Regions from separate parts of the Methylosinus sp. genome, predicted to be linked through region 3. Evidence: predicted binding sites of a transcription regulator. Region 3 holds the regulator's gene; each other region holds the start of a gene.

Region 1 (7,576 bases), on a different contig from region 3:
TCGATCGCAGCGTGACATTGGTCGCGGTCTGGATGTCGTCGTCGAAGACGAAACGGTTGTACGACGCCGATGCGAAGACGTCGATCTCCGGCGTGATCCGCCAATCGCCCGAGACCTCGGCTCCATAGCTCGTCGCCTGCGCGGCGTTCATATTATAGGCGAGCCCGACGGTGGGATCGACGGCCTGCACCTGACGGTTCTGGAAATGCGCGTAATACAGCGTCCCGTCGAGCGTGAGCGCGTCGTCCTTGTAGCGCAGGCCGACGTCGATATTGTCGGAGGTCTCGATGTTCAGCCTCTGCGCGAGACGATCCATCGTCACGCCCGCCGCGACGAATTTCGCTTCGTTGTTGAGAAAGGTCTGCGAACCGAATTCCGGCCGCGCGTAATTGCGTCCATAGGACAGGCTCGCGGACACTTCTTTCGACAAGGGAAGCAACACGCCGAAATTGGGGAGCCATCCGGTGAACGTTCGCGACGACGTCGACGCGTATGGGTCGGGCGTCGCGGAGCCGAAGATGCTGACATAGTCCGTGTCCGGCAGGCCGGCCGTATTATAGAAAAGCGCGCTGCCGTAATAATAATTCAAGTAGCGCAGGCCGGCAGTGATCGTCGCGTCGCCGACATGCGTCTCGACCGTCGCATAGGGCGAGTTGAAGACGGTGTTGACGCCATCGGCGAATTTGCCGAGCGCGGTCCATCCGGCGAATTGCATTTGACCCGCCGCGTTCAGGCTATAGCCCTTCGCCGCGCTGATCGGCATGGCCTTGGCGTCGCGCTCATAGAACCAATAGCCGAGCTTCCAGGCGATATCGCCGAATTTGTCGTCATATTCCGCGACGGTCCCGAAGATCGTGGAGTCGCGATATTGCCTGACGATGCCGGCGTTTCCGCCGAGCTTCGACAAGGCGCTCGCCGAACCGCTGAGTCCATAGCCGCTCTCCACCGAATAGAATGGTTTCAGCGTGAAATGCGCCTTATTGCCGACATCGAAGACGAAGTTGCCGAAGAGGCGATTGTCGATCAATCGCTGGGTGTTGTAATTGTAATATTGATAATCCGCGCGCGCGTTTCCGCTGAGGCGCCCATTATAGTCGAGCCTGTAATTGTTGCGCAGGTCCATCGCCTGCGCGTAATTGAGCGGCCGATATCGATCCTGATCGAGATCCTTGTGGATGTAGAAGATCTCGGCCTTGCCGATGTCGCCGAGCGGCACGGTCGCTCCGAGCTCGAAATTGCCGCGCTCGGTTTCGCCGCTGCCCCGCCATTTGTTCACGGTCGTCCAGGAGCCGGAAGCGAACGCCTTGGCGCCGCCGGGAAGAAGACCCGTGTCGGCGCGCGCATAGGTGCGCAGCAGGCTGTAGTTTCCGACGGTCTGATTGACCTGAAATTCCGGCAGGTCCGAAGGTCGGCGGATGACGATATCCATGCTGCCGGAGGTGTTGAAGAAGCCGACCGCTTTGTCGGTCGGCACGGCGCCGCGATAGACGTCGATGTGGTCGACATCCTCGAGATCGAGAATATCATTGGCGGCGTCGCGGCTGGTGATCGCCAATCCTTCCACCGTGCGGCCGAAATGGCGGCTGAACTTGCCGCGGGAATTGATGTTGGTCTCGCTCTCGCCGATTCCGAAAGCCGCTGCGGATTCCACATGGATCGACGGTTGCTGGTCGATCGAGCGATAGAGATTGGTCTGGCCGGCGCCGCCGATGGCGGTGATCGCGGGGGAATCGAAACGCGTCGTCGTGGCGGGCGTGTCGATCGGTTGCACGCCCTTGGCCTCGGCGCGAGGCGCAGATCGCGTCCCACTGGCGTTCTGGGCCGTCACATCGATATCGGGCAGGCGCGTGGGCGTCTCCGCGATCGCGAGCCCCGTCGACAAGACGAGAGCGGAAAAAGACACTCCCGTGAGACTCTTCTTCGAGTCCCGAGAGGAAGCGGGGCTGCGCATAAGGCGATAAGACATGATCCCTGATTTCCTTGTCTGGTCGGCGCGCCGATGGGGAAACCCATTGCCGATCTGGAAAAACTTATCAATATGGTGTTGTATTACATAGCGTATATTTGTTGCACGCACGGCGTCACGAATGCGCAATTGAAGGCAGAGCCCCTCCGGCGCCGTTCCAATTTGCCTAGAAGTTGAGCGGGATCTGAAAAATATGCACGCTATAACAACAATATAACCAGAGGTTGCCGGCAGGCGCCGCCACCCTCGGCGAGAGCCTGCCATTCTCGCGAGAAAGAGGCTGTCCTTTGACGTGCAATCAATATAACCATATTACTTCTCGTATCGGAGGGAGCCGCATGGCCAAAATTTCAGAAGCGGCGGTCTCGATGTTCGATGCCGGCTACTTCTATCGGCCGAACCTCTGGGTGCTGCGCCACTGCGAGGTGAGGATCGCGCGCGGGAGCGTCTTCGCGCTGCTCGGCCCCAACGGGCGCGGCAAGACGACCTTGCTGCATCTGCTCGTCGGAGCTCTGAAGCCCTGCGAAGGCGGCCTGGTGGTGAGCGGGCGGGTCGCCTTTGTCCCGCAGCTGTTCGAGATGGGCTTCGATTATACTGCGCTCGACATGGCGCTGATGGGCCGCGCGCGAAAGATCGGACTGTTCTCGCAACCCTCGCGCGCCGACGAAGAGGCCGCCCTGGCCGCGCTCGATCGCTTCGGAATGGCCAATCACGCCGCACGGCCGTTTCACGAGTTGTCGGGAGGCCAGCGCCAGCTCGTGATCTTCGCGCGGGCGCTCGTGGCGGAAGCCGACATTCTCATTTTGGACGAACCGACTTCGGCGCTCGACCTCGAGAACCAGGCTCTCGTTCTCGAGCGCATCTCTTCGCTCGCGCGCGACGACGGATTGACGATTGTGATGACCACGCATCACCCCCATCACGCGCTGGCGGTGGCCGACGAGGCGCTGCTGATGCGCGGCGCCGGAGACTATCTCTGCGGCTTGGCGCGCGATATTCTATCCGAGCAAAATCTGAGATCGCTCTATCGCGCGCCGCTGAAGCGTCTCGCCTTCGAGCATGAGGGCCATGAGCTCGAGACGATCGCCCCTGTCCTGACGCCGCGTCGCGCCGCCGAAGCCGATCGGGCGTGCAATGCCGCGGTCTGAAACCCGGCCGCCGAGCGAAGGGCCACCGCAACCGCCTCCGGCAGCGCTCGACGGACGATGAATGGCCGTCTGCCCATATCCCGTCGCCATGATCCAAAAATTCGGATCGATGCGCGCACTCTCGACTGCCGTATCGCCGAGAAGCGAACAGCCGGAACGCGCCGGTCGAGCATATTGCGCTTCCAACTCGAATTGCTGGCGTTGCGCGTAACATGTGTTCGGTTTCATTCTCAGCAGCGTAAAACGATCTCTTGCAGGCGCCGCGCAAACTGCATCCGCGATGGCAGCCGATCATAGCGACCTCGTCGCGCGAAGGGTCAGGCGCGAGGTAGTCGTAGCGCCGCTCGACCGTGGCCTCGCCGTTCGTCCAGCGCTGGCGCACAAATGACGGCGCCCCTCCGCCTATATCGGAGACCTTCGCGAAAGGCGCGGGAAGCGATCGTCACGAATCCGTCAAGTCTATTCGCTATCTCCAAACATGAAGCCAGTTTGTTCGAAAATACCGAACAACCGAGGTTTCGAGACATTGATTGGAGTGGCGCACTTGCTCGGCCTTCGGCAGGCTTCGGTCACCTACCCCGGCGGACGAATGGCGCTGCGCCCGACCGACCTCCAGTTCGCCGAAGGACAAATCACGGTCCTGCTCGGCCCGTCCGGCGCTGGAAAATCATCCATCCTGCGCCTGCTCAACGGCCTCGTTCCGCCATCGGAGGGAGAAGTCGTCCGCAAAGGGATCGGCTCCTTGGACCAGCCGATCGCCATGCGCGCGCATCGCCTTTCGACGGCGACGATTTTCCAGCAGCATCATCTGATCGGACGTTTGACGGTTCTCGACAATGTGCTGCTCGGCCGGCTGGGCGCATGGAGTTGGCTGCAAACCATCTTGCCGCCGAGCCGCAGAGACCGCCTTCTGGCTCTCGCCGCGCTGGACCAGGTCGGCTTGGCGCCGCGCGCGCTCGACCGCGCCGACGGGCTCTCCGGCGGCGAGCAGCAGCGTGTCGGGATCGCCCGAGCCATGGCGCAACGGCCCTCGATCATTCTCGCCGACGAGCCCATAGCAAGCCTCGATCCCGCCTCGGCGGAGCGAATGCTGAGCGATCTGCGCCGCATTTGCCGCGACGATGGACTGACCGCCGTCGTCAGCCTGCATCAGGTCGAGTTCGCGCGCCGCTTCGCCGATCGGATCGTCGGCGTCCAGCATGGCCGCATCGTTTTCGACGGCCCCCCCGCAGCGCTCGACGATCACGCGGTCGATGAAATTTACGGAGTCGCGAGTCCGGCCGGCGCGCTCGCCGCGGAATAGATTCGCCAGAATGCAAGGGAGTTGGATAATGGATCGCAGACGCTTTCTCTCCGCCGCCGCCGGCTTCGCCCTCGTCGGCGCGGCCGCGACGCCCGCCCATGCCGTCAAGGCGAAATCTCTGCGCGTCGCGCTTCTTCCGGACGAGAACGCCGCGGCCATCATCCAGAACGCTCAACCCTTCAAGGCCTATCTCGAGCAGGCGTTGGGCAAGCCGGTCGAAATCATCGTCACGACCGATTATTCGTCCATGATCGAGGCGATGCGGTTCAATCGCATCGAAGTGGCCTATTTCGGCCCCCTCTCCTATGTGCTCGCCAAGTCGAAGGCGCCGGCGATCGAGCCTTTTGCGGTGGGTCTCAGCAAGGGTTCGCCGACCTATCGCAGCGTGATCGTCGCGCTCGCCGACGGTCCGGTGAAAACGATCGACGACGTCAAGGGCAAGACCTTCGGTTTCGGCGACGACGCCTCGACCTCGAGCCATCTCATTCCGCGCGCCTATCTCGCGCGTCACGGGCTGGCCGCCGGCGCAGACTATAAATTCGTGCATCTCGGCGCTCATGACGCTGTGGCGCGCGCCGTGCAGGGCGGACAGGTTCAGGCGGGCGGCCTGAGCAAGGCGATTTTCGACTCGCTGGTCGCCAAGGGCTCCGTCGACGGCGCCAAGATCAAGGTTCTCGCCGAGAGCGATCCCATTCCCAACTATCCGATGGTGATGCAGGGCGACCTCGACTCCAATCTGAAAGCGGCGATCAAAAAGGCCTTTCTCGATCTCAAAGACCCCGAGATCCTGAAAACATTCCGCGCGGACGGGTTTGTTCCCACCGGCGACTCTGCGTACGACATCCTGCGCGAGACCGCCAAAGTGCTGTCTCTCGACCTGACCAAGATCAAGGGATGAGCGCCAGCGTAGCCCACGACGCCATGATCGCACATGACGCCATGATCGTCCGCGACGACAGATCGCGGGCGAAACGCATGTTCCTCGTCGCCGCGCTCGCGCTCGTCGTGCTGGCCTCGATGTGGGCGACCGGCGTGCTCGACCCGGAACGTTTCGCCGACGCCTGGCCCGCGATCGTGCAGATCTCGCGCGAAATGTTTCCGCCCGATTTTCGGCGCGCCGCGCAATGGGCGCGGCCTCTGCTCGACACTTTCACAATGTCGATCTCCGGCACTGCATTGGCCGTCGCGCTCGCGGCGCCTCTGTCCCTGCTGGCGGCGCGGACGACGACGCCGAGCATGATCCATTATCGCATGGCGCGCCTGCTGCTGAATCTGCTGCGCTCGATTCCCGAGCTGATCATGGGCATTCTCTTCGTCGCCTTCGTCGGATTCGGATCGCTGCCGGGCGTGCTCGCGCTCGGCCTGCATTCGGCCGGCATGGTGGCGAAATTTTTCGCCGAGAGCATAGAGCACGCCGACCCCAAGCCGCTGGAAGTCGCGCGCGCCGCCGGCGCGACGCCGTTTCAGATCATCTGGCGCGCGCTGCTGCCGCAAATTCTGCCGCAGCTCGCCGACACCGCCATCTATCGTTGGGAATATAATTTCCGGGCCTCCACCGTGCTCGGCGCGGTGGGCGCGGGCGGCATCGGCTTCGAGCTGATCTCGTCGCTGCGCATCCTCGATTACGCGCAGGTCTCGGCCATCATCATCTGCATCTTCGTCTGCGTGACAATCGTCGACGGCGTCGGCGCGCTGCTGCGCGAGAGACTGGAATGAAAGAACGAGAAGAATGACCGAAAAGCCGTCGATCGTCGTCACAAATCGCATTTTCGCCGAAACCGCGGAGCGTCTCGCGACGGTGGGAACGGTCGTGATCAATCCGTCGGAGGAACCATGGCCGCGCGACGAGCTGCTCGCCCGCGCGTCGCAGGCGGAAGCGGTGATGGCGTTCATGACCGACCGGATAGACGCGGCGTTTCTCGCCGCCTGTCCAAAGCTGAAAATCATCGCCGCGGCGCTGAAGGGCTACGACAATATCGACATCGCCGCGGCGGAAGAGGCCGGGGTATGGGTCTCGATCGTGCCCGACCTCCTCACGGCGCCGACCGCCGAGCTCGCCATTGCGCTGATGTTGGCGCTCGGACGCAATGTCCTCGCGTCCGACAGACGGATTCGCGCGGAGGGGTTCCACGGCTGGCGCCCGACGTTCTATGGGCGCGGCCTCGCGGGCGCCACCGTCGGAATCATCGGCTATGGCGCCGTCGGCCAGGCGATCGCACGCCGCCTGTCCGGATTCGATTGCCGAATTCTCGCGACCGATCTCACGCGCTCGCATGACGAAGCGGCCGAGATCGCTCCTTTCGAGCAGATCATCGCAGTTTCGGATTATGTGGTTCTGGCGCTGCCCCTGACGTCGGCGACCAAATATATTCTCGATCGCGAGACCATCGCGCGGATGAAGCCGGGCGCGCTTCTGATCAATCCGGCGCGCGGCTCACTGGTCGATGAGGCCGCTGTGGCGGAGGCCCTCGCTTCCGGCCATCTCGCCGGCTATGCGGCGGATGTCTTTCAATGCGAAGATTGGGCGCAAGCGGATCGCCCCAGCGGCGTCGACCCGCGTCTCGTCGCGCCCGATGCGCCGACGGTGCTGACGAGCCATATAGGTTCGGCCGTCACGGAGGTGCGCCGCGCCATCGAACGCTCGGCGGCGGAGAGCATCGTCGCGGCGCTGTCCGGCCGCGCGCCGCGCGAATTGGCGAATTTTCGGCAGAAGTGACGAATGTGCTGAATTTGAATCACGTCCAGACCTTGCTGAAGGTCGTCGAGCTCGGTGGCTTTCGCGCCGCCGCGCGTCAGCTCGGACTGTCGGCCTCGACGGTCGTCGAGCATGTCGATCAGCTCGAAGCGGAATTGGCTGTTCGAATACTGGTGCGCGACCGCGGCAATGTGGCGCTCACCGAGCAGGGACGATCGTTCGAGCCCTTGGCGCTCGCTTTGATGGAGATCGAGTCGCATTGTCGTTCGCTGAGATCGTCGCGACCGCTGCGCGTCGCGGCGGCGAGCAATGTCGGCGTCTATCTGCTGCAACCAGCGCTCGCCTCCTTCGCCGCCGCCCATGGCGCCGCGATCGAGCCGTGGATCGGCGCCAATCCCGCGGTCGCCGAGCGTCTGGAATCCGGAAAGGCCGATGTCGCGCTCATGGAATGGTGGGACGATCGT
Region 2 (7,576 bases), on a different contig from region 3:
CGCGGACGGCGCGCCTATTCGGCTGGAGCCCGTCATCCGGCGCGAGGAGCCGCCCACGCCCGCAGAAAGCGCTCAGACGCCGATCGCCGACGACCGCGACGCGCTCGCCGACTCGCGCCGCATCGCGCTGATCGTCGAGGACGATCCCGCCTTCGCGGAAATCCTCCGCGACCTCGCGCGCGAGCTCGGCTTCAAATGCATCGTCGCGGGCGCGGCGGGCGACGCGCTGCGGCTCGCGCGGCATTTCCGGCCGGAGGCGGTGGTGCTCGACATCGGGCTTCCGGACCAGTCCGGCCTCACCGTTCTCGAGTTGTTGAAGCGCGACCCCTCGATCCGCCACGCGCCGATCCATGTGGTCTCGGTGCATGATTATCAGAAGGTGGCGCTGGAGATGGGCGCCGTCGGCTACATATTGAAGCCCGCCAAGCGCGAGCAGCTCGTCTCCGCCTTCCGCCTGCTCGAGGAGCGGATCACGCGCGACAAGAAATCGATCCTGATCGTCGAGGACGAGAGCGTTCAACGCGCCGCGCTGAACGATCTCCTCTCGTCCGCCGGCGTCGAGATCGTCGCGGTCGCGACGGCCGAGGACGCCATGCGCGAGATCGGCGACCGACGGTTCGACTGCGTCGTTCTGGACCTGATGCTGCCGGGCGTCAGCGGCTTCGAATTTCTAGAGCGCATCAGCCGCGACGAAGCGCGCACCGCGCCGCCGGTGATCGTCTACACGGCGCGCTCGCTCAGTATGGACGAGGAGCAGAAGCTGCGGCGTCTGTCGAAATCCATCATCGTCAAAGGCGCCCGCTCGCCGGAGCGGCTCATCGAGGAGACGACGCTCTTCCTGCATCAGGCGGAATCGACGCTGTCGCCCGAGCAGCAGCATATGCTCGAGATCGCGCGCAGCCGCGACAACATTCTCGACGGCCGCCGCCTGCTGCTGGTCGAGGACGACGTCCGCAATATATTCTCGCTGACCGCCGTGCTGGAGCGCGAGGGCGTCGCCGTGCAGATCGCCCGCAATGGCAGGGAGGCGCTGGAGCGCATCGATGTCGATCCGGCGATCGACCTCGTGCTGATGGATCTGATGATGCCGGAGATGGACGGACTCACGGCGATGCGCGCGATCCGCGCGCGCGAGGCGAAAGCCGCGCTGCCGATCATCGCGCTGACCGCCAAGGCCATGCCCGACGACCGCGAGCAATGTCTCGCCGCCGGCGCCAATGATTATATTTCCAAGCCGATCGACGTCGAGAAGCTGCTGTCGCTGATCCGCGTCTGGATGCCGAAATGATCGCTCTCGACTCCGACGCAAAGGCCGAGATCGAGCTCGATCTGCTGCTCGAGGCGATCTACCGCCTCCACCAGCAGGATTTCCGCGGCTATGCGCGCTCCTCGCTGCGACGCGGCGTGGCGCGGGCGCAGATCGCGCTTCGATGCGAGACGATCACCGATCTCCTCGATCGCATCGTCCATGACGACGGCGCCTTCACGGAAGCGTTGCGCTATCTGACGATACAGGTGAGCGATCTGTTTCGCGACCCCGGCTATTATCGGCGGCTGCGCGAGACCATCGCGCCGCATCTCGCGACCTATCCGTCGCTGCGGATCTGGATCGCAGGCTGCGGAACCGGCGAGGAGGCCTATTCGATCGCCATTCTCCTGCATGAGGAGGGGCTGCTCGGGCGCTCGCTCGTCTATGCGACCGACATCGACAAGGAGAGCATGGCGGTCGCGCAGGCCGGCGCCTACGAGCTTTTCCGCATGGGCGGATTCGCCGAGAATTATCACAGGTCCGGAGGGCGCGCGGCGCTCTCCGATTATTTCGTCGCCCGCGGCGCCTGCGCGACCATCGTCCCCTTTCTGAAGCAGCGCATCCTGTTTTGCGATCACAGTCTCGCGACCGACGCCGCCTTCGCCGAGATGCATCTCATTTCTTGCCGGAACGTGTTGATCTATTTCGACAAGGCGCTGCAGGACCGCGTGATCGGCGTGTTTCGCGAATCGCTGTGCCCGCGTGGATTCCTGGGGCTCGGGCCGAATGAATCGCTCGCCGTCTCGCGTCATGCGTCATCTCTCGAGCTTCTTTCGACCAATGAGCAGATCTATCGGGTGAAATGATGAGAGCGATCGAAAACTCCTCGAACCCGTCCGGCCGTCGGCGATCGGTGTCGGCCGATTTCGACGCCGGCCGCGCGTCCAAGCTTCCGGTCGTGCTCATCGTCGATGATTTCGCCGAAAATCTGATCGCCATGGAGGCCATTCTCCGCTGCGACGAATTCGAGATCGTCACCGCGCAATCGGGCCGCGCCGCGCTCGATATTCTCCTCGACAGGAGCGTCGCGCTCGCCATCATCGATGTGCATATGCCGGAAATGGACGGATTCGAGCTGGCGACGCTGATGCGCGGCGTCGAGAAGACCCGCTATGTGCCGATCGTCTTCGTGACCGCGCATTCGCCGGATGTCGCGCGCATGTTCAAAGGCTATGAGGTCGGCGCCGTCGACTATCTGTTCAAGCCGATCGACCAGCAGGTGCTGCGCAGCAAGGTCGATGTCTTCGTCACGCTCGAGCGGCAGCGCCAGCAGCTCCTCCAGATCGAGCGCATGCGCGAAATGTTCGTCGGCATTCTCGGGCACGACCTGCGCAATCCGCTGCAGAGCATTCTGACCTCCGCCGAACGCTCGCTGCCGAATGCGCAGGACGACGATCTGCGGAAGGCGCTGCAGGTCATTCGCCAGAGCGGCGGCCGCATGGCGCGGATGATCGACCAGATCCTCGATCTGACGCGCATCCGATTTGGAAACGGCCTCGCCATACGGCCCGCCGCGGCGGATTTTCGGCGCATCGTCGAGCAGATCGCCGATGAATTCGCCGGACGCGACGGGCGCTTGCGGCTCGATTTCGACGGCGACATGCAGGGCGCCTGGGACATCGACCGCATGCTTCAGCTGCTCTCCAATCTCGTCGGCAACGCCGTCGAGCACAGTCCGCCGGGCTCGAAGATCGCGCTGCGCATCGACGGAGCCGCCGCCGGCTGGCTGGCGATCGACGTCTGCAACGACGGCCCCGGCGTGCCGAGCGCGCTCAGCGACTCGCTGTTCGAGCCCTTCGCCAGCGGCGATCGCATGCACGGGCTCGGGCTCGGCCTGTTCATCTGCCGGCAGATCGTGCTGGCGCATGGCGGAACGATCGAGCTCGAATCGGACGACGATCGCGGCACGCGCTGCCACATACTGCTGCCGCGCCGCTGCACGGTCGAGACGCGGCCCTTCTTCGATCGCCGCGACGGCTTCGGCGCCGACGGACGCCGGCCGGAAGCGGAGGAGCCGCGCGCTCGCGCCGGCTTCGGCCCGCGCCCCTCACGCACGGCCGTGATCCTCGTCGTCGACGACGACCCGGACGTTCTCGACTCGCTCGAGCTGCTGCTGACGACCGAGGGCCATGAGGTGATCTCGGCGGCCGACGGCGACGCGGCGACGGACGTCGTGGTCGGCGACCGCGCCCGGCCGGATCTGGTGATCATCGACTATCATTTGCCGAATGGCGTCGAGGGGCCCCATGTCGTGCGGCGGCTGCGCGAGCTGCTCAACCGCGACCTGCCCGCGCTGGTGCTGAGCGGCGACCCTTCCGAGACGGAGCCGGGCCGCATGCCCCTCCAGAATTGCGCGCAGCTCGGCAAGCCCGCCGATGTCGAGCGCCTGCTAGAGACCATACAGCGGCTTCTCGCGGATAGCGCAGAACGATCCTGAACGGGCGGCGGGGGCGAACGGCGCAGGTCGCGTTCTGACGCGCCCTCAAACGCCCGCGGCGTCGAGGCGCGGGCGAATCTTCGCGGCGAAATCGTCGAGGCTCGCCAGCGCGCGCGCCTCATTCGCCGTCGCCGGCTTCAGCAGCAGCGAGCGCGCGCCGAGGCGGCGATGAATGTCGATGATCGTCTCGGCGATCTCGTCATAGCTGCCGATCAGCGAGCGCTCGACGATCTCCGCCGGATCGAAAGACGCCGGCGCATTTTGCGCGAGGAAGATGCCGCGCATGCGATCGGCGAAGCGCGCGATGAAGGGCAGAGCCTCGGCGAGCGCGCGCTCGCGCGTCTCGGCCGCGTAATAGAAGCGCGCAAGAGCCAGGCGCGGATCGGCGCCCGGCCCCGCGGCGCGATAGGCGGCGACCGCCTGCTCGATCTTCGCCAATGGAACGAGCGAGGCCGCCATTATGCCGAAACCCTTGCGCGCCGCATGGTCGATCGCCGCCGGCGTCGAAGTGGCGATCCAAATGGGGATGGGCTTTTGCAGCGGCTTGGGCGCAAGCGCGAGATCATCGACCTGAAAATGCGCGCCGGAGAAGGTGACGCGATCCTCATAGAGCAGCCGCTCGATCAGCTCGAGCGCCTCCAGCGTGATGTCGCGCGTCGCGTCCTTGGCGGCGTGAAAATGCTTGTTCTGCGCCGGAAACGGCCCGCCCTTGGCGACGCCGAAATCGAAACGGCCATTGGAGAGAACATCGATCGTCGCAATGTCCTCCGCCACCTGGATCGGATTGCGGAAGGCGAGCAGCACCGCCGCCGAGCCGAGCCGCACGCGCGAGGTGACGCCGGCGAGATAAGAAAGCAACGTAAGGATCGACGGGCTGACCGCGTCATCGTCGAAATGATGCTCGGCGACCCAGGCCTCCTCGAAGCCGACCTCCTCCGCGCGGCGCACGAGGCGCGTCTGCGCGTCGAAGCAGGCTTTGTAATCGCCGAGGGGGTTTTCGTAGGTGCAAAACACGCCGATGCGCATGCCGATCGGACTCCTCGCCACGTCGTATAATGCGGCTACATAGCTTAGGCCGCGGCTCCGCCTGCCGCAAGCGGCCGACTGCGCAAATTTAGAGCGGCGCAAAGCGGCGTCACGATTGTGTCATAGAACAAGGCTGTGTGTGCGGGGCTCCTCATCTCCAGCGCTAGCGCCACAGGCCGATTCGAATGGACTTCTCCCGTCGCTTCACATTCCTCTTCTCCGCGCCGAATTTCGAGGCCGACGATCTCGAGGGGCTGCGCGTCAATCAGATCATCACGGCGATCGAGAGCATGGGCTTCCAGGTCGTGCGCGCGCGCCGCGTGGAGGACGCCGAGATCGTCGTGCAGACCGACGCCGCCATCGGCTGCCTCGTCGTCGATTGGGGCAAGAAAGGGCTCGAGGGCAAGACCGCCTCGCTCATCGATCTCATGCGCAAGCGCGGGCTCGAAATGCCGATCATGCTGCTCATTCGGCGCAAGCGTTTCGAGGATATTCCAGTCGAGGTGCTGGATTTCATCGACGGCTATGTCTTCCTCGCCGAGGAGACGCCGGAATTCATCGCCAAAAATCTCGTCTCGCGCCTCAAGCAATATGCGGAGACGTTGAAGACGCCCTTCTTCGGCGCGCTGGTCGACTACGCCGAGGAGGGCAATCAGCTCTGGACCTGCCCCGGCCACAATGGCGGCATTTTCTACAGCCGCAGCCCGATCGGCCGCATCTTCATGGAGCATTTGGGCGAGGCCGTGTTTCGCGACGATCTCGATAATTCGGTCGTGGAGCTCGGCGATCTGCTGACGCATGAGGGCCCGGCGCTCGCGGCGCAAAAGGCGGCGGCCGAAATCTTCGGCGCGGAGAAGACCTACTTCGTGCTCAACGGCACCTCGTCCTCCAACAAGGTCGTGCTCACCAATCTCGTCGCCGAGGGCGATCTCGTGCTGTTCGACCGCAACAATCACAAGGCGGCGCATCATGGCGCGCTGCTGCTCGGCGGCGGCGTGCCGGTCTATCTGCCGACGACGCGCAACGCCCATGGCCTCATCGGCCCCATCGATCACGAGGCGTTCGACGAAGAAAAATTGCGCGAGCGCATTCGCGCCAATCCGCTGGTGAAGGACAAGGACGCCTGGCGCAAGCAGCGGCCCTTCCGCGCCGCCGTCATCGAGCAATGCACCTATGACGGCACGATTCACAACGCCGAATGGATAATCGACAAGATCGGGCATCTTTGCGATTACATTCTCTTCGACGAGGCCTGGGCCGGCTTCATGAAGTTTCATCCGCTCTATGAGCGGCGCTTCGCCATGGGGCTCAAAAATCTGACCGAGGATTCGCCTGGAATCGTCGCGACGCAATCGACGCATAAGCAGCTCGCCAGCTTCTCGCAGGCGTCGCAAATCCATGTGCGCGACCGCCACATCAAGGGCCAGCGGCGGCGCGTGGAGCATCGCCGCTTCAACGAAGGCTTCATGCAGCACGCCTCCACCTCGCCCTTCTATCCGCTGTTCGCCTCGCTCGATGTCGGCGCGCAAATGATGAAGGGCCGCTCCGGCGAGCTGTTGTGGGACGACACGATCCGGCTCGGCATAGAGCTGCGCAAGAAGCTGCGCGCGGTGCGGCGCGAGTTCGAGGCCAAGGAGCAGGACCCGGCGCGACGCTGGTTCTTCGATCCTTTCGCGCCCGACTGGGTCTCCATTCCCGACGCCGCGCGCGAGACTGGCGCGCATCGCGTTCCCTGGGAGAGCGTCTCCACCGATCAGCTCGCGCGCAATCCAGAACTCTGGGCGCTCGCGCCGGATGCGCGCTGGCACGGATTTTCTAATATGGCGCCGGGCTTCGCCATCACCGATCCGGCCAAGCTCACCCTGCTGACGCCGGGCTTCGACCGCGAGACCGGCGCCTATGCCGATCACGGAATCCCGGCGCCGATCGTCGCGCAATATTTGCGCGAGAACCGCATCGTGCCGGAGAAGAACGACCTCAACTCTTTGCTGTTTCTGCTGACGCCGGGCGTCGAATCGAGCAAGGCGGGCACGCTCGTCTCGTCGCTCGTCGCCTTCAAGCGCCTGCATGACGACAATGCGCTGCTGCAAGACGTGATCCCGGAATTCGTCGCGCGGCGCTCGACGCGCTACAAGGGCGTGCGGCTGCGCGATCTCTGCGGCGACATGCATCGCTTCTTCAAGGAGGCGGACGCCAGCGCCTTGCAGCGCGCGCAATTCCGGCAGGAGCATCTCCCCGAGATGGCGATGACGCCGCGCGAGGCCTATCTGCGCCTCGTGCGCAATGATGTGGATTTTCTGCCGATCGACGAGATCGACGGCCGCATCGCCACGACGCTGTTCGTCATCTATCCGCCGGGCATCGCGACGATCGTTCCGGGCGAGCGGCTCGACGAGAAAGCGCGGCCCATGCTCGACTATCTGCGCATGTTCGAGCGCAGCGCCAATCTCTTCCCTGGCTTCGACTATGAGATTCAGGGCCTCTACAAGCAGTGGAACGGCGACGCGAAGATGCGGCTCTACACTTATGTGGTGCAGGAATGAGCATGATCGACGCGAGCGCCGAACGCGCGACGATAATCGTCCGCGCCTCGCGCGACGAGGACGTCGACGCCATGCTGGCGATCTATCTGCAGCATGTGCGCAAGGGGCTCGACCCTTCCGAGGCGCCGCTCTACGAGCCGCCGCAGAAGGAGGATTTGAAGCGCCGGCGCAAGAATATGGGCAATCATCGGCTGCCGCATCTCGTCGCCGAGCATGAGCGCGCCGTCCTCGGCTACGCCTATGTCGTGCCCTTTCGCAAGC
Region 3 (7,576 bases):
GCGCATATCGCGCCCATCCGTTTTCCGGGCTACGAGACCGCCGCGATGATCAGCCTGCGCGACTTGACCGAAGCGCACCGCGTCGAACGCATGCGCGTCGATTTCGTCGCCAACGCCAGCCATGAGCTGCGCACGCCGCTCGCCTCTCTCCTGGGCTTTGTGGAGACGCTGCAGGGTCCGGCCAAAAACGATCCGGCCGCTCGCGACAAATTCCTGGGGATCATGCGCGAGCAGGCCCAGCGCATGGCGCGTCTCGTCGACGACCTTCTCTCCCTCTCGCGCATCGAGCAGCATATGCATGTGCGGCCGGCGGAGGCGGTCGACCTGACCATGCTGCTCGCGCATATCGTCGACACGCTCACGCCCATGGCGGAAGAAAACGATATTCCTCTGGCGCTCGATCTCGAGCCCAACGTCATCGTTCCGGGCGACAGGGACGAGCTGGCCCGCATTCCTGAGAATCTTATCGAAAACGCCCTGAAATACGGCCGCAGCGAAGACGGCCCGAAGGCGGTTGAAATCTCCCTCGTTCGTAAAGGAGCCACCGCCGTTCTTTCCGTTCGCGACCACGGGCCGGGCGTTGCGCAAGAGCATATTCCACGCTTGACCGAGCGCTTCTATCGCGTCGACGCCGGCAAGAGCCGCGCGAAAGGGGGTACAGGGCTCGGCCTCGCTATCGTCAAGCACATTGTGCTGCGCCATCGGGGCCGGCTGGGCATCGAGTCCGCGCTCGGGGAGGGCTCGCTGTTTCGAGTGATTTTGCCCGCCATCGACGCGGGCGCCCAAAAGACATGACGTTAGTCATTTGATAACACAGGCAAAAATCAAGGCTATCTTATGTCATAATATCGTAATTTTGATGTCACAAAACTCTATTGCCCCATCGTTAGAAACTGGGCTGTGACAGGCGCCCGGCGCCCTTCTATTGTTCTCGAGCTGAAAGCGATCCACAAATGATCTCCAACCTTTTGAAACGCGTCGCCGTCGCGACGGCGGCCTTCGCCGCCGTGGCCGGCGCGGCGGTGACGAGCCCGGCGCTGGCGCTGGACATTTCCGGCGCGGGCGCGACCTTCCCTTATCCGATCTACGCCAAATGGGCGGAGACCTATAAAGCCGAGACCGGCAACGGCCTCAACTATCAGTCGATCGGCTCCGGCGGCGGCATCAAGCAGATCAAGGCCCGCACCGTGACGTTCGGCGCAACCGACAAGCCGCTGACTGGGCAAGAGCTCGACGCCGACAAGCTGATCCAGTGGCCGCAGGTCATCGGCGGCATCGTGCCGGTCATCAATCTCGACGGCGTCAAGCCGGGAGACCTGGTCCTCGACGGCCCGACCGTCGCCAAGATCTTCCTCGGCCAGATCACGAGCTGGGACGACGCCGCCATCAAGAAGCTGAATCCGAAGGCCAAGCTCGCCGCGACGCCGATCGTCGTCGTTCATCGTTCGGACGGATCGGGCACCACCTTCAACTTCACCAACTATCTCTCGAAGGTCTCCGAGGACTGGAAGAGCAAGGTCGGCGAGAATACGGCGGTCGAGTGGCCGGCCGGCATCGGCGCCAAGGGCAATGAAGGCGTGGCCAACAACGTCGCCAACACCAAGGGCGCGATCGGCTATGTCGAATACGCCTACGCCAAGCAGAACAAGCTGACCTTCACCAAGCTCGTCAACAAGGACGGCAAGACCGTCGCCCCGACGACGCCGACCTTCCAGGCCGCGGCCTCCAACGCCGATTGGGCCAACGCTCCGGGCTTCTACCAGATCCTCACCGACCAGCCGGGCGCGCAGTCCTGGCCGATCACCGCCGCCACCTTCATCCTGCTGCCCAAGGCGCCGCAGGACACGGCCGCGGCCGGCGAGGCGCTGAAATTCTTCGGCTGGGCCTTCGCCAAGGGCGGCAAGGCGGCCGAGGAGCTCGACTATATCCCGCTGCCCGCCAATGTGGTGGCTATGATCAAGAAGAGCTGGACCGCCAATGTGAAGGATGCGAGCGGCAAGCCGCTGGCCTCGAACAACTGATCCATCGACGCGCGCCGGCGAAATGTCCTTGCGGATATTCCGCCGGCGCCCCTCGACGCGAGACGCACGAGACACAGGCAGCGGAATGGCGCGCAACGAACCAACCGAGGACGAGCTCCGCCCGCTTCCTTTCGACGCGGCGCCTCCAGGCGTAGTGAGCTCACCCACGACCTGCGCTATGACCTCACATGAAAATTCCGCCTTCGGGAGCGCGCGATGGACGCCGGCTTCAACCGCCAAACGAGAGACAATAGCGTGTCGGACCTAGCAATCGTAGAAGCGCCGCCCCGCGCCGCCGAAGTCGACCGCGGGAAAGTTCTCGGCCGCATGGCCCTGTTCGACTTCTTCTTCCACAATCTGACCCGCGCCGCCGCCGTCCTCGTCCTGTTGATCCTCGGCGGCGTGATCTTCTCGCTGATCTATGGCTCTCTGCCCGCCATACAGGCTTTCGGCTTCGGCTTTCTGACGACCGAGTCCTGGAATCCGGTCACCGAGAAATTCGGCGCCGTCGCGCCCATCTACGGGACTCTGGTGACCTCGGCGATCGCCATGGCCATCGCCGTGCCGCTGGGGCTCGGCATCGCCATCTTCCTCACCGAGCTCTGTCCCCATGCGCTGCGCCGCCCGATCGGCGTCGCCATCGAGCTGCTCGCCGGCATTCCGTCGATCATCTACGGCATTTGGGGCTTGTTCGTGCTCGCCCCCTTCCTGCAGCAGCATGTGCAGCCGGCGCTGATCTCCCTCACCGGCGACATTCCCGTGCTGTCGAGCCTGTTCGCGGGCCCGCCCTATGGCATCGGCATGCTGACGGCGGGATTCATCCTCGCCATCATGGTGCTGCCCTTCATCACCTCCATCTCGCGGGACGTGTTCGACACCGTGCCGCCGATGCTGAAGGAGGCGGCCTCGGGCATCGGCTGCACGACCTGGGAAGTCATGCGCTACGTCGTGATTCCCTATACGCGCGTCGGCGTCATCGGCGGCGTGATGCTCGGCCTCGGCCGCGCGCTCGGCGAGACGATGGCCGTCACCTTCGTCATCGGCAACGCGCATCGGGTGTCGAGCTCGCTGCTCGCGCCCGGCACGACGATCTCCGCGACGATCGCCAATGAATTCACCGAGGCGGTCGGCGATCTCTACACCTCCGCGCTGATCGAGCTCGGCCTCATCCTCTTCGTCATCACCTTCTTCGTGCTGGCGGCGGCGCGCTTCATGCTGATGCGCATCGAGCAGAAATCGGGAGCCTGACCCTTGTCCATCTCCGCCTCCCGCCGCCGCACCAACGCTCTCGCCACGACGCTGTGCTGGGCCGGCACCGTCTTCGGCCTCGCCTGGCTGGTGCTGATCCTCGGCGCGCTGATCTATGAGGGCGCGCGCGGCCTCACGCCGGCCGTCTTCACCGAGATGACGCCGCCGCCGGGCTCCACCGGCGGCCTGCTCAACGCCATCGCCGGATCGCTGGTGATGACGACGATCGGCGTGCTGCTCGGCACGCCGCTCGGAATGCTCGCCGGCACCTATATGGCCGAATATGGCCGCTATTCGAAGCTCAGCATGGTCGTGCGCTTCATCAACGACATTCTGCTCAGCGCGCCGTCCATCGTCATCGGACTGTTCGTCTATACGGTGGTGGTGGCGCAGGTCGGGCATTTCTCCGGCATCGCCGGCGCTCTGGCGCTCGCCGTGCTGGTGGTGCCCGTGGTGGTGCGCACCACGGAGGACATGCTGCTGCTGGTGCCGAGCCCGCTGCGCGAGGCGGCGGCGGCGCTCGGCCTGCCGCGCTCGCATATGCTGCTGCGCGTCGCCTATCGTGCGGCGAAATCGGGCATCGTCACCGGCGTGCTGCTGGCCATAGCGCGCGTCTCCGGCGAGACGGCGCCATTGCTCTTCACCTCGCTGAACAATCAGTTCTGGAGCACGGATCTCAACGCGCCGGTCTCCAGCCTGCCCGTCGTCATCTTCCAATTCGCGCTCTCGCCCTACAAGGATTGGCAGCAGCTCGCCTGGACCGGCGCTCTGCTCGTCACCATCGCCGTCCTTCTGCTCTCCATCACCGCGCGTGCGCTCAGCAGCCAGGGAAAACACCAATGACCGCCATGCCGGTTGTCGAAGCCACTATTCCAACCAAGGTCTCGGTTCGCGATCTGGACTTTTATTACGGCCAGTCGCGCGCGCTGAAATCGATCTCGCTGCCGCTCTACACCAATAAGGTGACCGCCTTCATCGGCCCGTCGGGCTGCGGCAAATCGACTCTGCTGCGCATCTTGAACCGCATGTACGACCTCTATCCGCGGCAGCGCGCCGAGGGCGAGGTGCTGCTCGACGGCGAGAACATCCTCGACCCGCGCATAGACCTCAACCTGCTGCGCTCGCGCGTCGGCATGGTGTTTCAGAAGCCGACGCCCTTCCCGATGTCGATCTACGACAATATCGCCTTCGGCATTCGCCTCTACGAGAAGCTCTCGCGCAGCGAGCTGGACGGGCGCGTCGAGGCGGCGCTGCGCGGCGCCGCGCTGTGGGACGAGGTGCGCGACAAGCTGAATTCGAGCGGCCTCGGCCTCTCGGGCGGCCAGCAGCAGCGCCTGTGCATCGCCCGCACCGTCGCCATTCAACCGGAGGTGATTCTGTTCGACGAGCCCTGCTCGGCGCTGGACCCCATCTCGACGGCGAAGATCGAGGAGCTCATCGACGAATTGTCGGAGCGCTACACGATCGCCATCGTCACGCACAACATGCAGCAGGCGGCGCGCGTCTCCGATTTCACCGCCTTCATGTATCTCGGCGATCTCGTCGAATTCGGCGAGACGAACAATCTGTTCACCGCGCCGCAGAACAAAAAGACGCAGGATTATATCACCGGCCGCTTCGGCTGAGCGCGACACGCGCACGAGGAATATGAGACATGAGCGAACATATCGTCAGCTCCTATGACCGCGACCTCGAAGTGCTCGGCCGCCGAATCGCCGAGATGGGAGGCATCGCCGAAAAAATGCTCGCCGAAGCCATGGATGCGCTCGCCAATTTCGACATAGAGCTCGCCCATCGCGTCGTCGCCACCGACCAGCGCCTCGACGCGCTGCAGCGGGAGATCGAGGAAAACGCCATCCTCACCATCGCGCGGCGCCAGCCGCTCGCCATCGATCTGCGCGAATGCATCGCCGCGATGCGCATCGCCGCCGATCTCGAGCGCGTCGGCGATCTCGCCAAGAGCATCGCCAAGCGCACGGTGAAAATCCTCTCCGAGGCGCGTGTGCCGCGCGCCGTCATCGGGCTGAAGACCATGGCGGAAGTCGCCGCCATGCAATTGAAGGACGTGCTCGACGCCTACGCCCAGCGCGATGTCGAGCGCGCCCGCGCCGTCTGGACCAATGACAGCGAGCTCGATGCGCTGGAAGATTCGGTGTTCCGCGACCTCCTGACCTTCATGATGGAAGACCCGCGCAACATCTCCTTCTGCACGCATCTCCTGTTCTGCTCGAAGAACATAGAGCGCATCGGCGATCACACCACCAATGTCGCCGAGACGATCGTCTATCTCGTCACTGGCGAGGCGATGCCGACCGACCGACCGAAGGGACGGTCGCCGAGCCTCCCCGCCAGCACGGAAACGGATGAGCCCACGCAATGAACGAGATTCGCGTCGCAACGCCGCGCGATGCGCCGCACGACCGCGCGCCGCGCATTCTCGTCGTCGAGGACGAGGCGGCGCTCGCTCTGCTGCTCGCCTATAATCTCGAATCCGAGGGCTTCCAGGTCGAGCATGTCGAGCGCGGCGACGAGGCGGAAATCCGCCTCGCCGAATCCGTTCCCGATCTCGTCATTCTCGACTGGATGCTGCCCGGCGTGTCCGGGTTGGAGATTTGCCGCCGCCTGCGCGCTCGCGACGACACGCGGACCATGCCGATCATCATGCTCACCGCGCGCGGCGACGAGAACGAGCGCGTGCGCGGCCTCTCCGTCGGCGCCGACGATTATGTGGTGAAGCCCTTCTCGACGCCGGAGCTGATGGCGCGCGTTCATGCGCTGCTGCGCCGCGCGCGGCCGGAGCGCGTGGCGACGCGCCTCGTCGCCGGCGACATCGACCTCGACCGCGAGACCCGCCGGGTGAAGCGCGGCGGGCGCGAGATACATCTCGGGCCGACGGAATTCCGCCTGCTCGAATATCTGATGGAGAAGCCCGGCCGCGTCTTCTCGCGCGCGCAATTGCTCGACAGCGTGTGGGGGCTCTCGGCCGAGATCGACGAGCGCACCGTCGACGTGCATGTCGGGCGCCTGCGCAAGGCGATCATCCGCGGCCGCGAGAAGGACCCGATCCGCACCGTGCGCGGCACCGGCTATTCCTTCGACGAGACCTTCGGACGCAATTGACGCCTGCGACTCGCTGTTCGTCACAGCGAGCGCAGCGAAACGATCTCATGATCGGCTTCGACGAGTCCCGAGCGCGGCGCCCTCCCTCACCCTCCCCGGCTCCACGCACGTCGTGAGGGAGGGCGCCGCGCGAATGGGCCAGACCCTGGGCCAGACCCTGGACCGCGAGCCTTTCGAGCGGCGTCACACCTCCTGCTACGCCTTGGCCTTGGCGGCCTGGCTCTTGGGCTTGCGCCTGCGCTTCTGCTCGGCGGCGCCGGGACGCGCGGCGGCGGCCGCGGCGCGCTCCTTCTCCTGACGCAACGATCCGGTCATCGCGGCGACGAGCCGCTGCGCAGCGCGCGGCGGCGACGAGCGCATCAGCGCGACCAGCGAGCGAATGCGCTCCACATCCGGCGCGTCGCGTTCGGCGCCCAGGAAAATACGGATCGCAGTGTCCTCGCCGACGGCGAGCGCGACCAGGGCGAGCGCCAGCGCCTCCCCGCCACGGTCCATGAGAATGGCGCGCGCGCGCGATTTGCGGCAGTCGAGCGCTTCGGCGAGCGCCTCGGCCAGCCCCTCGAGATCGCGGGCGATGGCGCAGGCGTCGATCTCTTCGGCGAGCGCCGGAGACGGCCGCGCGACATGCTCCGGCCCATTGGCGACCAGCGCCCGCGTCGCCGCCTCCAGCAGAATGCGCGAGCGCTCGCCCGCATCGGCGGCGAGGAACAGCGCCTCCGGGTCGAACGCAAGATCGACGCGGTCCAGCAATATGCGGGCGAGCCGCTGATCGTCGCGCGCCGCCTGCAGCAGCGAGCGCCGCGCCGCCTGATCGATATGGAGCCGCCGATTGGCCGCGAGCGCGCAGAGCACCTCGCTCTCGCCGCGCGAGGCGAGGCTCCCGACGATCTTGCGGTCGAGCGAGGCGCGGCGGGCGATGGCGACGGCGAGCTCGGCCGGCCCGTGCTCGGCGAGCGCGCGGGCGAGCCCGGCGTGAATCGCCGGCGCAAACTCGAAGGCGATGCGCGAGGCGCGCCCACCCTTGTCCAGCAGCTGCGCGACGACGCCGGGCGGCGTGTCGGGATGGCGGCACAATTCGATCGCCCGCTCGGCGACGACATCGGCGTCGAGCATCTCGATGAAGCCGCTGGCGAGCGTCTCGAACTGCTCGACATCGGCCGCCGGATGCAGCGGACGCGCGACGAACT
Region 4 (7,576 bases), on a different contig from region 3:
TGCGCCGCCGATGCGCAGGCAAGTGTTGTTGCCGGGAATGTAGAAGAAGGCCGATCCATATTGATCGCAGATGCGCACATATTCCACCGGCGCCGCCTGTCGCTTCGGGAGCTCTTCGGCGCGCCCCGCGCTTATGCTGTGCGTGACAGCGGCAATGACGATAGAAATGCGGGTTATAGAAGCCATGCTCAGAATCCGTCGAAGCAACGATCAATCGAGTTACGTATTTACGCTTAGGTAAATGGATCGATTACCGACGCTTCGCCGAATCGGCGGCAGAAACTTCTTAAGTTATTATTGTATTTCCCGCGCGACGCAAATGGCCGCCGCCGGATCGAGGCGCATGAACAGGCGACGGCCGCCCTTTCGAAAGGCGGCCGCGAGTTTTTCGAGCGTTCTGTAAATCACTGTGACCAGAAGGTCCTTCTCACCAGAAGACCTGCGCTCTGGCGAGGAAGAGGCTGGGATGCTCGCCGTTGAGATAGGGGCGATCGGAAGGCGCGATCAGCGTCAGCGTCTTGGTCCAATTGGCCTGGAAGCGCACGCCTTTGACCGGATACCAGTTCAGCGCGACGGTGAGATTGTCCTGGCGGCCGCCGAGCGTCGCCGTGCTGGCGATCGCCTTTTGCGCGGCGTTGCCGGCCACGCCCGCCGCATAGACGAAATTGCCGTCGACGAGGCCGCCATTGTTCAGATTGATCTCGCTGTAGCGCGCCGCCAGCTCGAAGGCGCCATAGCCGCCCTTGTTCAGCGGGTTCTTGATCTGAACGTCGCCGAAGCTGCCGGGCGTGTTGAAATCCTTGTCATAGCCCTTGTAGGAGGCCGCGCGGGATTCGCCGGTCAGGAACACGGAGCCGAAGACATAATAGCCGCTGTAGCGCAGGCTGTTTCCGCCGCCATTGCCGTAGATGAGCGCATTGGTGACGTCGCGCTCATATTGGGCGGCGATATATTCGGCCTGCAAAGAGACCGGGCCATAGGCGGCGGCGGCTTCGAATCCGTAATTATAGGAATATTTCAGGCAGCTCGAGCGCCGCGCGAATGGCGCGCTGAGCAGGCCGACGCCGGTGGTCGCTATGTTGAGGCTGGCCGCCGAGGCGCCGCAGGAGAGGTCCTGCGCCGCGGAGACGCGGGTCAGAGCGCCGCCGCCGCCGAGCACGTCGGTCTCCTCGCGCTCGGGGGATTGGCCGGGGCGCAGATTGGCGGCGTCGGTGGCCGCGGTGGTGTTGTTGGGCTTGTGATATTTGAAGGAGGCGCCGAGATGGAGGAGCTTGTCTTCTTCCACGATCGGCGCATAGACGCCGCGCACCGCCGCATCCCAATATTGCGATTCGCCCGTGGGCGGCGCGGTCGCCGTATCCTGCGGGCTGGTCGAGAAGACGCCGGCCTTGACGCTCCACTGCTTGTCGCCGACGGCGACGGCCGCGCCGATATGACGGCTCGGCGAGAGGACGGACGGCAGCGAGCGCTCGATGAAGGTGAAATATTTGGACGATTCCGTCGATTCCAGGCTGAAGGGCTCGCGGAAATTGCCGATCTGAACGGTCACCGGCTGCGCGCTGATCTCCGGCGGCAGGAATTTATCGCGATAGGCGAAATAGAAATCGCGAATGCCGGCGACGCCCGCGCCGGTGAAATCATATTGTACTTTATAGAACCAGTTTTTATAGGCCTTGCCCTCGATCTCGAGACGAGCGCGGCGGAAGCCGACATTGGAGCGGGAGATGGTGTCGGCGGAGGAGGCGAAGCCGCCATCGATCTGAAGTTGCCCGCCGACCTTGAAACTGAAGTCCTGATCTTCGGTCTCGACGAAGAGGCCGTTGCGGAAGGAGACGAAGACCGGCGGCGGCGCGTTCGTCGTCGGGGCCGCCTTCGTGTCGAGCGCGTTCTTGACCTGTGTGGTGGACTTGGCCTGCTCGGCGAGTCGCGTCTCGAGCCGCTTCAAATGCGCCTTGAGCGCTTTGATCTCGCTCGCCGTATCCGCCAGAGCGGCTGCCGGAAGTCCGAGAGTCGCCGCGAAGGCGGCGAGAGCGACGCCGCCCGAGAGCCGCCGCAGTGTCCGTCCGTGCCCGTGCATCAGTGTCTCCATGAGTCCCTAAGTACTATATCTTATCCATGGACTATAGATGCTGACTAGGCTGATTGCTGGCGGGCGACAATTTTCGGCGGCGGCCGTGGCGGAAATGTCACGTCGTAAAGATTAGTTTCATAACGAAAAAAGCCGCCCGGAGGGGCGGCTTCTTCATGTTTCGACGTCTCGCCGGGCCGAGGGCCCAGCGTCTTCGCTCACCAGAAAACCTGGGCGCGAGCGAGGAAGGTGCTGGGATGTTGGCCGTTGAGATAGGGCTTGTCGGACGGAGCGACGAGCGTCATGGCGCGCGTCCAATTGGCCTGGAAGCGAACGCCCTTCACCGGATACCAGTTCAGAGCGAGCGTGAGGTTCTCCTCGCGGCCGCCGAGCGTCGCCGTGCTGGCGAGCGCCTTATCGGCGGCGCCGCCGGCCACCGCCGCCCAATAGGCGTAGGGACCGCTGACGAGACCGCCATTATTGAGGTTCAGCTCGCTATAGCGCGCAGCGAACTCCCAGGCGCCGAGGCCGCCCTTGCTGAGCGGGTTGAGAATCACGATGTCGCTGAACGTGCCGGGCGTGTTCCAGTCCTTGTCGTAGCCCTTATAGGAGGCCGCGCGGGACTCGCCGGTCAGGAACACCGAGCCCTGGACATAATAGCCGCTGTAGTTGAGGCTGGAGCCGCCATTGTTGCCGAGGGCCAAGGCCGTTCCCGCATCACGCTCGTAATGAGCGCCGGAATATTCGCCCTGCAACGAGACGGGGCCGTAGCTGGCCGCCACTTCGAAGTTATAGTTGAAGCTGTATTTCAGACAGCTGTTCTGCAGATAGCCGGGCGTCCACAGCAGGGCGGCGCCGGCCGCCGATTTGAAGACCGGGCTGCAGGTCAGCGCCTGAGCCGAGGGGACGACGACATAGCGATTGTTGAGAATATCGCTCTCGTCGCGCGAGCCGGTGCCCGGCAGCAGATTGTTCGGGTCCTGAGCGGCGGTCGAGTCGTTCGGCTTGTGGAACATGAACGAGCCGCCGAAATGGAGCAGCTTGTCCTCCTCGACGATCGGCGCATAGGTGACGCGCGTCGTCAGATCCCAATATTGATGGCCGGTGACGGCGGGAGCCTGAGCGGAGTCCTGACCGAAGCTGGTCGAGAACACGCCGGCCTGCACGCTCCACTGCTTGTCGCCGAGGCCGATCTTGGCGCCGACGTGACGGTCCGGAGCCAGGGCGCCGGGAAGCGCGCGCTCGATGAAGGTGATGTGCTTGGACGAGTTCAGCGTCTCCATGCTGAACGGCTCGTACTGGCTGCCGACCTGGAAGGTGACCGGCTGCTTGGTGATGGACTCCGGCAGCAGCCTGTCGCGATAGGCGACGAAGGCGTCGCGAATGCCGGTCACGCCCGTGCCGGTGAAGTCATATTGGAACTTGTAATACCAGTTCTTATAGGCCTTGCCCTCGACCTCGAGGCGGGCGCGGCGGAAGCCGACGTTGCTGCGGGCGCCGGAGGCGGAGGGGTAGCTGGTGAAGCCGCCGTCGGCCTGGATGCGGCCGCCGATCTTGAAGTCGAAGCTCTTGTCCTCGGTCTCGACATAGAGGCCGTTCTTGAAGCTGATGAACACCGGCGGCGGAGCGTTGCCGCCCGGCGCGCTCTTGGCCGAGTTCAGCGCGTTCTTGACCTGATGAGTCGCCTTGGCCTGCTCGTCGAGCTTGTGCTCGAGCCGCTTCAGCTCGGCCTTGAGCGCCTTGATCTCGCTCGACGTGTCGGCGACAGCCGCCGTGGGCGCGCCGAACGCGCCGAGGAGGGCGATGGCGGCCACGCCTCCCAGCAGCTTCGAAGGCGTCGCGCCCTTCGCGATCGTCTGGACGTTCGGTTGTCGTGTCATGTCAGCCTCTAGCCTTGTTTTGCTTACCGCTATGGCAGCGCTAGAGGCGTTTTGTGACACAATCATCACAAAAGCCCGGGCCGGCGAATTGTGACGGCGGTTTCAACGTAAGGTGTGACCGAAATGCCACGCGAGCGCGGCGTGGCCGCCGCTGTCGGCCCTGGCCGGGAGCCGGGGAGCCGTACGGTCGTTCCGGCTCACGACGCTCGCGTCGACGAATCGTGGCGAATCGGCAACACTTACGTGAAAATCCTTAATCAAGGCCGATTCCGGCCTTGCGCAAATGGCCGATCGAAATGTAAGACAATTACATGTGATGTATCCAAAGAACATTTCGCCAGCCGAGGCTCGTCAAGCGAGCGGAGTTGGCGATAATTTGGGCGTCATCTGTCGATTAGTAGGCAAATGGCGTAATTGTCGAGCGTTTCGCGTGTCCGCTTCGGAACCGGGAGACTTGTCGTCGATGCAGGTTATTCATTCAGCCGAATGAAACCCCGCTCGACGGAGAGAAAATCCGACCCGTTCACGCGCAACGTCGAACACCGAGCGCAGGGGGCTTTGATGGAAGAACTGAAAATCCGGTCGAAAGTGGCGCGACGGCGCTCGGGCAGCGTCTCGCTCGTCGCTTTTTGCGGGCTGCTGGGCGTCCCGGCCGCGGCTCTGGCCGACACGGCGAGCGACATCAAGGCGCTGAAGGCCGAGCTGAAGCGGCTCGAGGCCAAGGTCGCCGATCAGGCCAAGACCAATGTCCAGGTCAAGAATGCGCTGAACTCCGCCAAGACGCTGCCCGGGCTCGTCGCCCCGCCGCCGGTGTTCGTCAGCTTCAAGAACGGCCTCTTCGTCGAGACCGAGGACAAGGCGTTCAACTTCAAGCTCGGCGGCCGCATCCAGGCCGACGGCGGCTTCGCCAGCTCCGCCGACACCATGTCGCGCTCCAACGTCGGCTTCCGCCGCGCGCAGATCTGGGTCGAAGGCAAGGCCTATAAGAACTGGTTCTATCGGTTCCAATACGACTTCACCAACACAGGCGTGGCGGGCATACGCGACGCCTTCATGGCCTATCGCCAGAAGCTGTTGCCGGAGGCGATCACCAAGGAGCCGGTCACTTTCCAGGTCGGCAATTTCTTCGAGCCCTTCAGCATGGAGACGACCAGCTCGACGAGCAACATCACCTTCCTCGAGCGCGCCATGCCGACCGTCCTCGCGCCGAGCCGCCATACCGGCGCGGCCGTGGGCATCGGCGACAAGCTGTGGTCGGTCAAGACCGGCATCTTCTCCACCTCGCCGCAGGACACGGCCACCGCTCCGCCCACCGGCGGCGCGCAATATTGGGACGTGGCGGTTCGCGGCACCTATGCGCCGATTCAGGAAGAGGACAAGCTGCTGCATGTCGGCTCGTCCTTCCGCTATCACAAGCCGAACGATTCGACGGCCGCCACCGACGCCGCCTTCTTGCGGCCTGGCGCGGGCACCGAGCGCGAAGAGGCGGATGTTCTGGGCGGCAGCGGAACCTGGAGCCGCGTCTCGTCGGCGCAGGATATGACTTGCGCGGCCTCCGGCAGCTTGGCGACGACCGCGACCGGCCTCGGTCTCCTGTCCGCGCCCTTCGTCATGAAGAATGGCTGCTTGAAATACGCCTATAGCTACGGCTTCGAAGCCGCGGCCGCCTACGGCCCCTTCTCGCTGCAGGGCGAATATATCGCGACGCGCTACGAGCGTGATCCGCTCAACGCTCTGCTGCTCGGCAATAATGGCGGATCGAGCCTCCAGGCCAGCGGCTATTATGTTCAGGGCTCTTACTTCCTGACCGGCGAGTCGAAGGCGGAAGTCTATAACGGCTACGACAAGAACTGGAGCTCGCCCGGCACCTTCGGCGCGATCAAGATCAAGAACCCCGTCAACAAGGGCGGCTGGGGCGCTTGGGAGATCGCCGCGCGCTTCAGCGAGCTCAATCTCAATAATGGCGGCCTCGTCGACGGCAATTTCGTCTATGCGGCGACGGTGGCCGGTTCGGCGGCCCAGAAGGCGCTCGCCAATACGGCGACGCTCGGCGGCCGCCAAGAAAATCTGACGATCGGTCTGAACTGGTATCCGGTCAACGGCTTCCGCCTCCAGGCCAATTGGACGCGCGTGATGACGATGGTCGCGGCTTCCGATCGTCCCTATCTCAACGGCGAGCATCCGAGCCTCTTCCTGGCTCGCGCCAACGTCTTCTGGTGAGACGCGGCTCGCTCTGACCCGCTCGCGATTTGACGATGAATGGCCGTCCTTCGGGGCGGCCATTCGTATTTTCAGCGTCCGATCGCGTCACGTGAGCCTCGCGCGAGCCTGCCGTGCTTAGAAGCCGGTTCGGCTATCGGGAGGGCGCTCATGTTCGGCGAAGGGGAATCTCGTGGATGGCGCAACGGCGTCGCCATAGCGGCTCTCGCGGCGGCGGCGCTGGGCGCGCCCGGCCTCGCTCTGGCCGATACGGCCAGCGAGATAAAAGCGCTGAAAGCCCAGCTGAAGCGGCTCGAGACCAAGCTCGACGCCCAGTCCAAGGCGACGCATGAGGCGACGAAGCATCTCGATTCGACGAAATCGGCGCCGGCCGCGAGCGCTCCGCCGCCGGTCTTCGTCAGCTTCAAGAACGGTCTCTATGTCGAGAGCGAGGACAAGAGCTTCGACTTCAAGATCGGCGGCCGCATCCATGCGGATGGCGGCTTCGCCAGCTCCGCCGACACCATAAGGCGCAGCAACGCCGGCTTTCGCCGCGCCGAGCTGGAGGTCGCCGGCCGCGCTTACGGCAATTGGATCTATCGCTTCCAATATGATTTCGCCACGGCCGCCGGCGGCGTCGTCGGCATTCGCGACGCCTATCTCGCCTATCGCGCCAAATTCCTGCCCGAGTGGATCAGCGCGCAGCCGGTCTCCCTACAGATCGGCAATTTCCACGAGCCCTTCGGCCGCGAGGTTCTCGACGGCGACAAGCATATGACCTTCATGGAGCGCAGCCTCACCGCCAATCTCGGCCCGGCCCGCCACATAGGCGCAGCCATCGGCGTCGGCGACGCGAGCTGGGCGTTGAAGGGCGGCATTTTCTCGACCAGCCCGCAGGATGCGGCGAGCGCTCCGCCGGTCGGGGGCGCGCAATATTGGGACGCCTCGGCGCGCGCCGTCTATACGCCCATCCACCAGGAGGACGCGCTGCTCCATCTCGGCGCCGCCTTCGTCTATCACCGGCCCAATAGCGCGACCGGCGCCACAGATGCGACCAATCTCACCCCCGGCGCCTCCGCATTCGAGCGCGAGCTCACCGGAATTCTCGGCGCGGGCGGCGCGACGGCGCGCGTGCCGGCGGCCCAGGATCTCTCTTGCGCCGCCTCGGCCGCGTCGCTCAATGTCGTGACGACCGGCGCCGGCCAGCTCGTCGCGCCTTTCGTGCAGCGGCCGAGCTGCCTGAAATATTCGTATAATTACGGCTTCGAGGCCGCCGCCGCCCTCGGCCCGGTCTCGGTCGAGGCGGAATATGTCGGCGCGCAATATGAGCGGGACGCGCTGCTCGCCTTTCTCTACGCCAATGGCGGCGGATCGCGGCTGCATTACAGCGCCTATCATGTCGCCGCCTCGCTGTTCCTCACCGGCGAAT

Evidence for each region. The regulator PhoB, encoded in region 3, activates phosphate uptake and scavenging genes when phosphate is short. The targets are predictions, from matches to a motif close to TGTCATNNANCTGTCAT.
Region 1: phnC (phosphonate ABC transporter ATP-binding protein) is a predicted target of PhoB. The motif match lies at 3,555-3,571, and genes of this name have one in related genera.
Region 2: VIF40_RS14635 (Orn/Lys/Arg decarboxylase N-terminal domain-containing protein) is a predicted target of PhoB. The motif match lies at 4,880-4,896, and genes of this name have one in related genera.
Region 4: VIF40_RS06910 (OprO/OprP family phosphate-selective porin) is a predicted target of PhoB. The motif match lies at 4,002-4,018, and genes of this name have one in related genera.

Annotation. Positions count from the first base shown of each region.
Region 1 is NZ_DATBQF010000059.1:53,949-61,524, reverse strand. It holds gene VIF40_RS15680 (TonB-dependent receptor) at 1-1,903, opposite strand, end outside; gene VIF40_RS15675 (ABC transporter ATP-binding protein) at 2,314-3,114, shown strand; gene phnC (phosphonate ABC transporter ATP-binding protein) at 3,659-4,417, shown strand; gene phnD (phosphate/phosphite/phosphonate ABC transporter substrate-binding protein) at 4,446-5,315, shown strand; gene phnE (phosphonate ABC transporter, permease protein PhnE) at 5,312-6,133, shown strand; gene VIF40_RS15655 (phosphonate dehydrogenase) at 6,147-7,133, shown strand; gene VIF40_RS15650 (LysR family transcriptional regulator) at 7,139-7,576, shown strand, end outside.
Region 2 is NZ_DATBQF010000056.1:111,947-119,522, reverse strand. It holds gene VIF40_RS14655 (response regulator) at 1-1,288, shown strand, start outside; gene VIF40_RS14650 (CheR family methyltransferase) at 1,285-2,115, shown strand; gene VIF40_RS14645 (hybrid sensor histidine kinase/response regulator) at 2,112-3,746, shown strand; gene VIF40_RS14640 (LLM class flavin-dependent oxidoreductase) at 3,792-4,772, opposite strand; gene VIF40_RS14635 (Orn/Lys/Arg decarboxylase N-terminal domain-containing protein) at 4,958-7,315, shown strand; gene VIF40_RS14630 (N-acetyltransferase family protein) at 7,312-7,576, shown strand, end outside.
Region 3 is NZ_DATBQF010000068.1:39,104-46,679, reverse strand. It holds gene VIF40_RS17365 (ATP-binding protein) at 1-795, shown strand, start outside; gene pstS (phosphate ABC transporter substrate-binding protein PstS) at 954-2,021, shown strand; gene pstC (phosphate ABC transporter permease subunit PstC) at 2,238-3,269, shown strand; gene pstA (phosphate ABC transporter permease PstA) at 3,273-4,112, shown strand; gene pstB (phosphate ABC transporter ATP-binding protein PstB) at 4,109-4,894, shown strand; gene phoU (phosphate signaling complex protein PhoU) at 4,924-5,649, shown strand; gene phoB (phosphate regulon transcriptional regulator PhoB) at 5,646-6,389, shown strand; gene VIF40_RS17330 (hypothetical protein) at 6,585-7,576, opposite strand, start outside.
Region 4 is NZ_DATBQF010000020.1:134,432-142,007, forward strand. It holds gene VIF40_RS06900 (porin) at 1-186, opposite strand, end outside; gene VIF40_RS06905 (OprO/OprP family phosphate-selective porin) at 428-2,077, opposite strand; gene VIF40_RS06910 (OprO/OprP family phosphate-selective porin) at 2,287-3,948, opposite strand; gene VIF40_RS06915 (OprO/OprP family phosphate-selective porin) at 4,510-6,168, shown strand; gene VIF40_RS06920 (OprO/OprP family phosphate-selective porin) at 6,319-7,576, shown strand, end outside.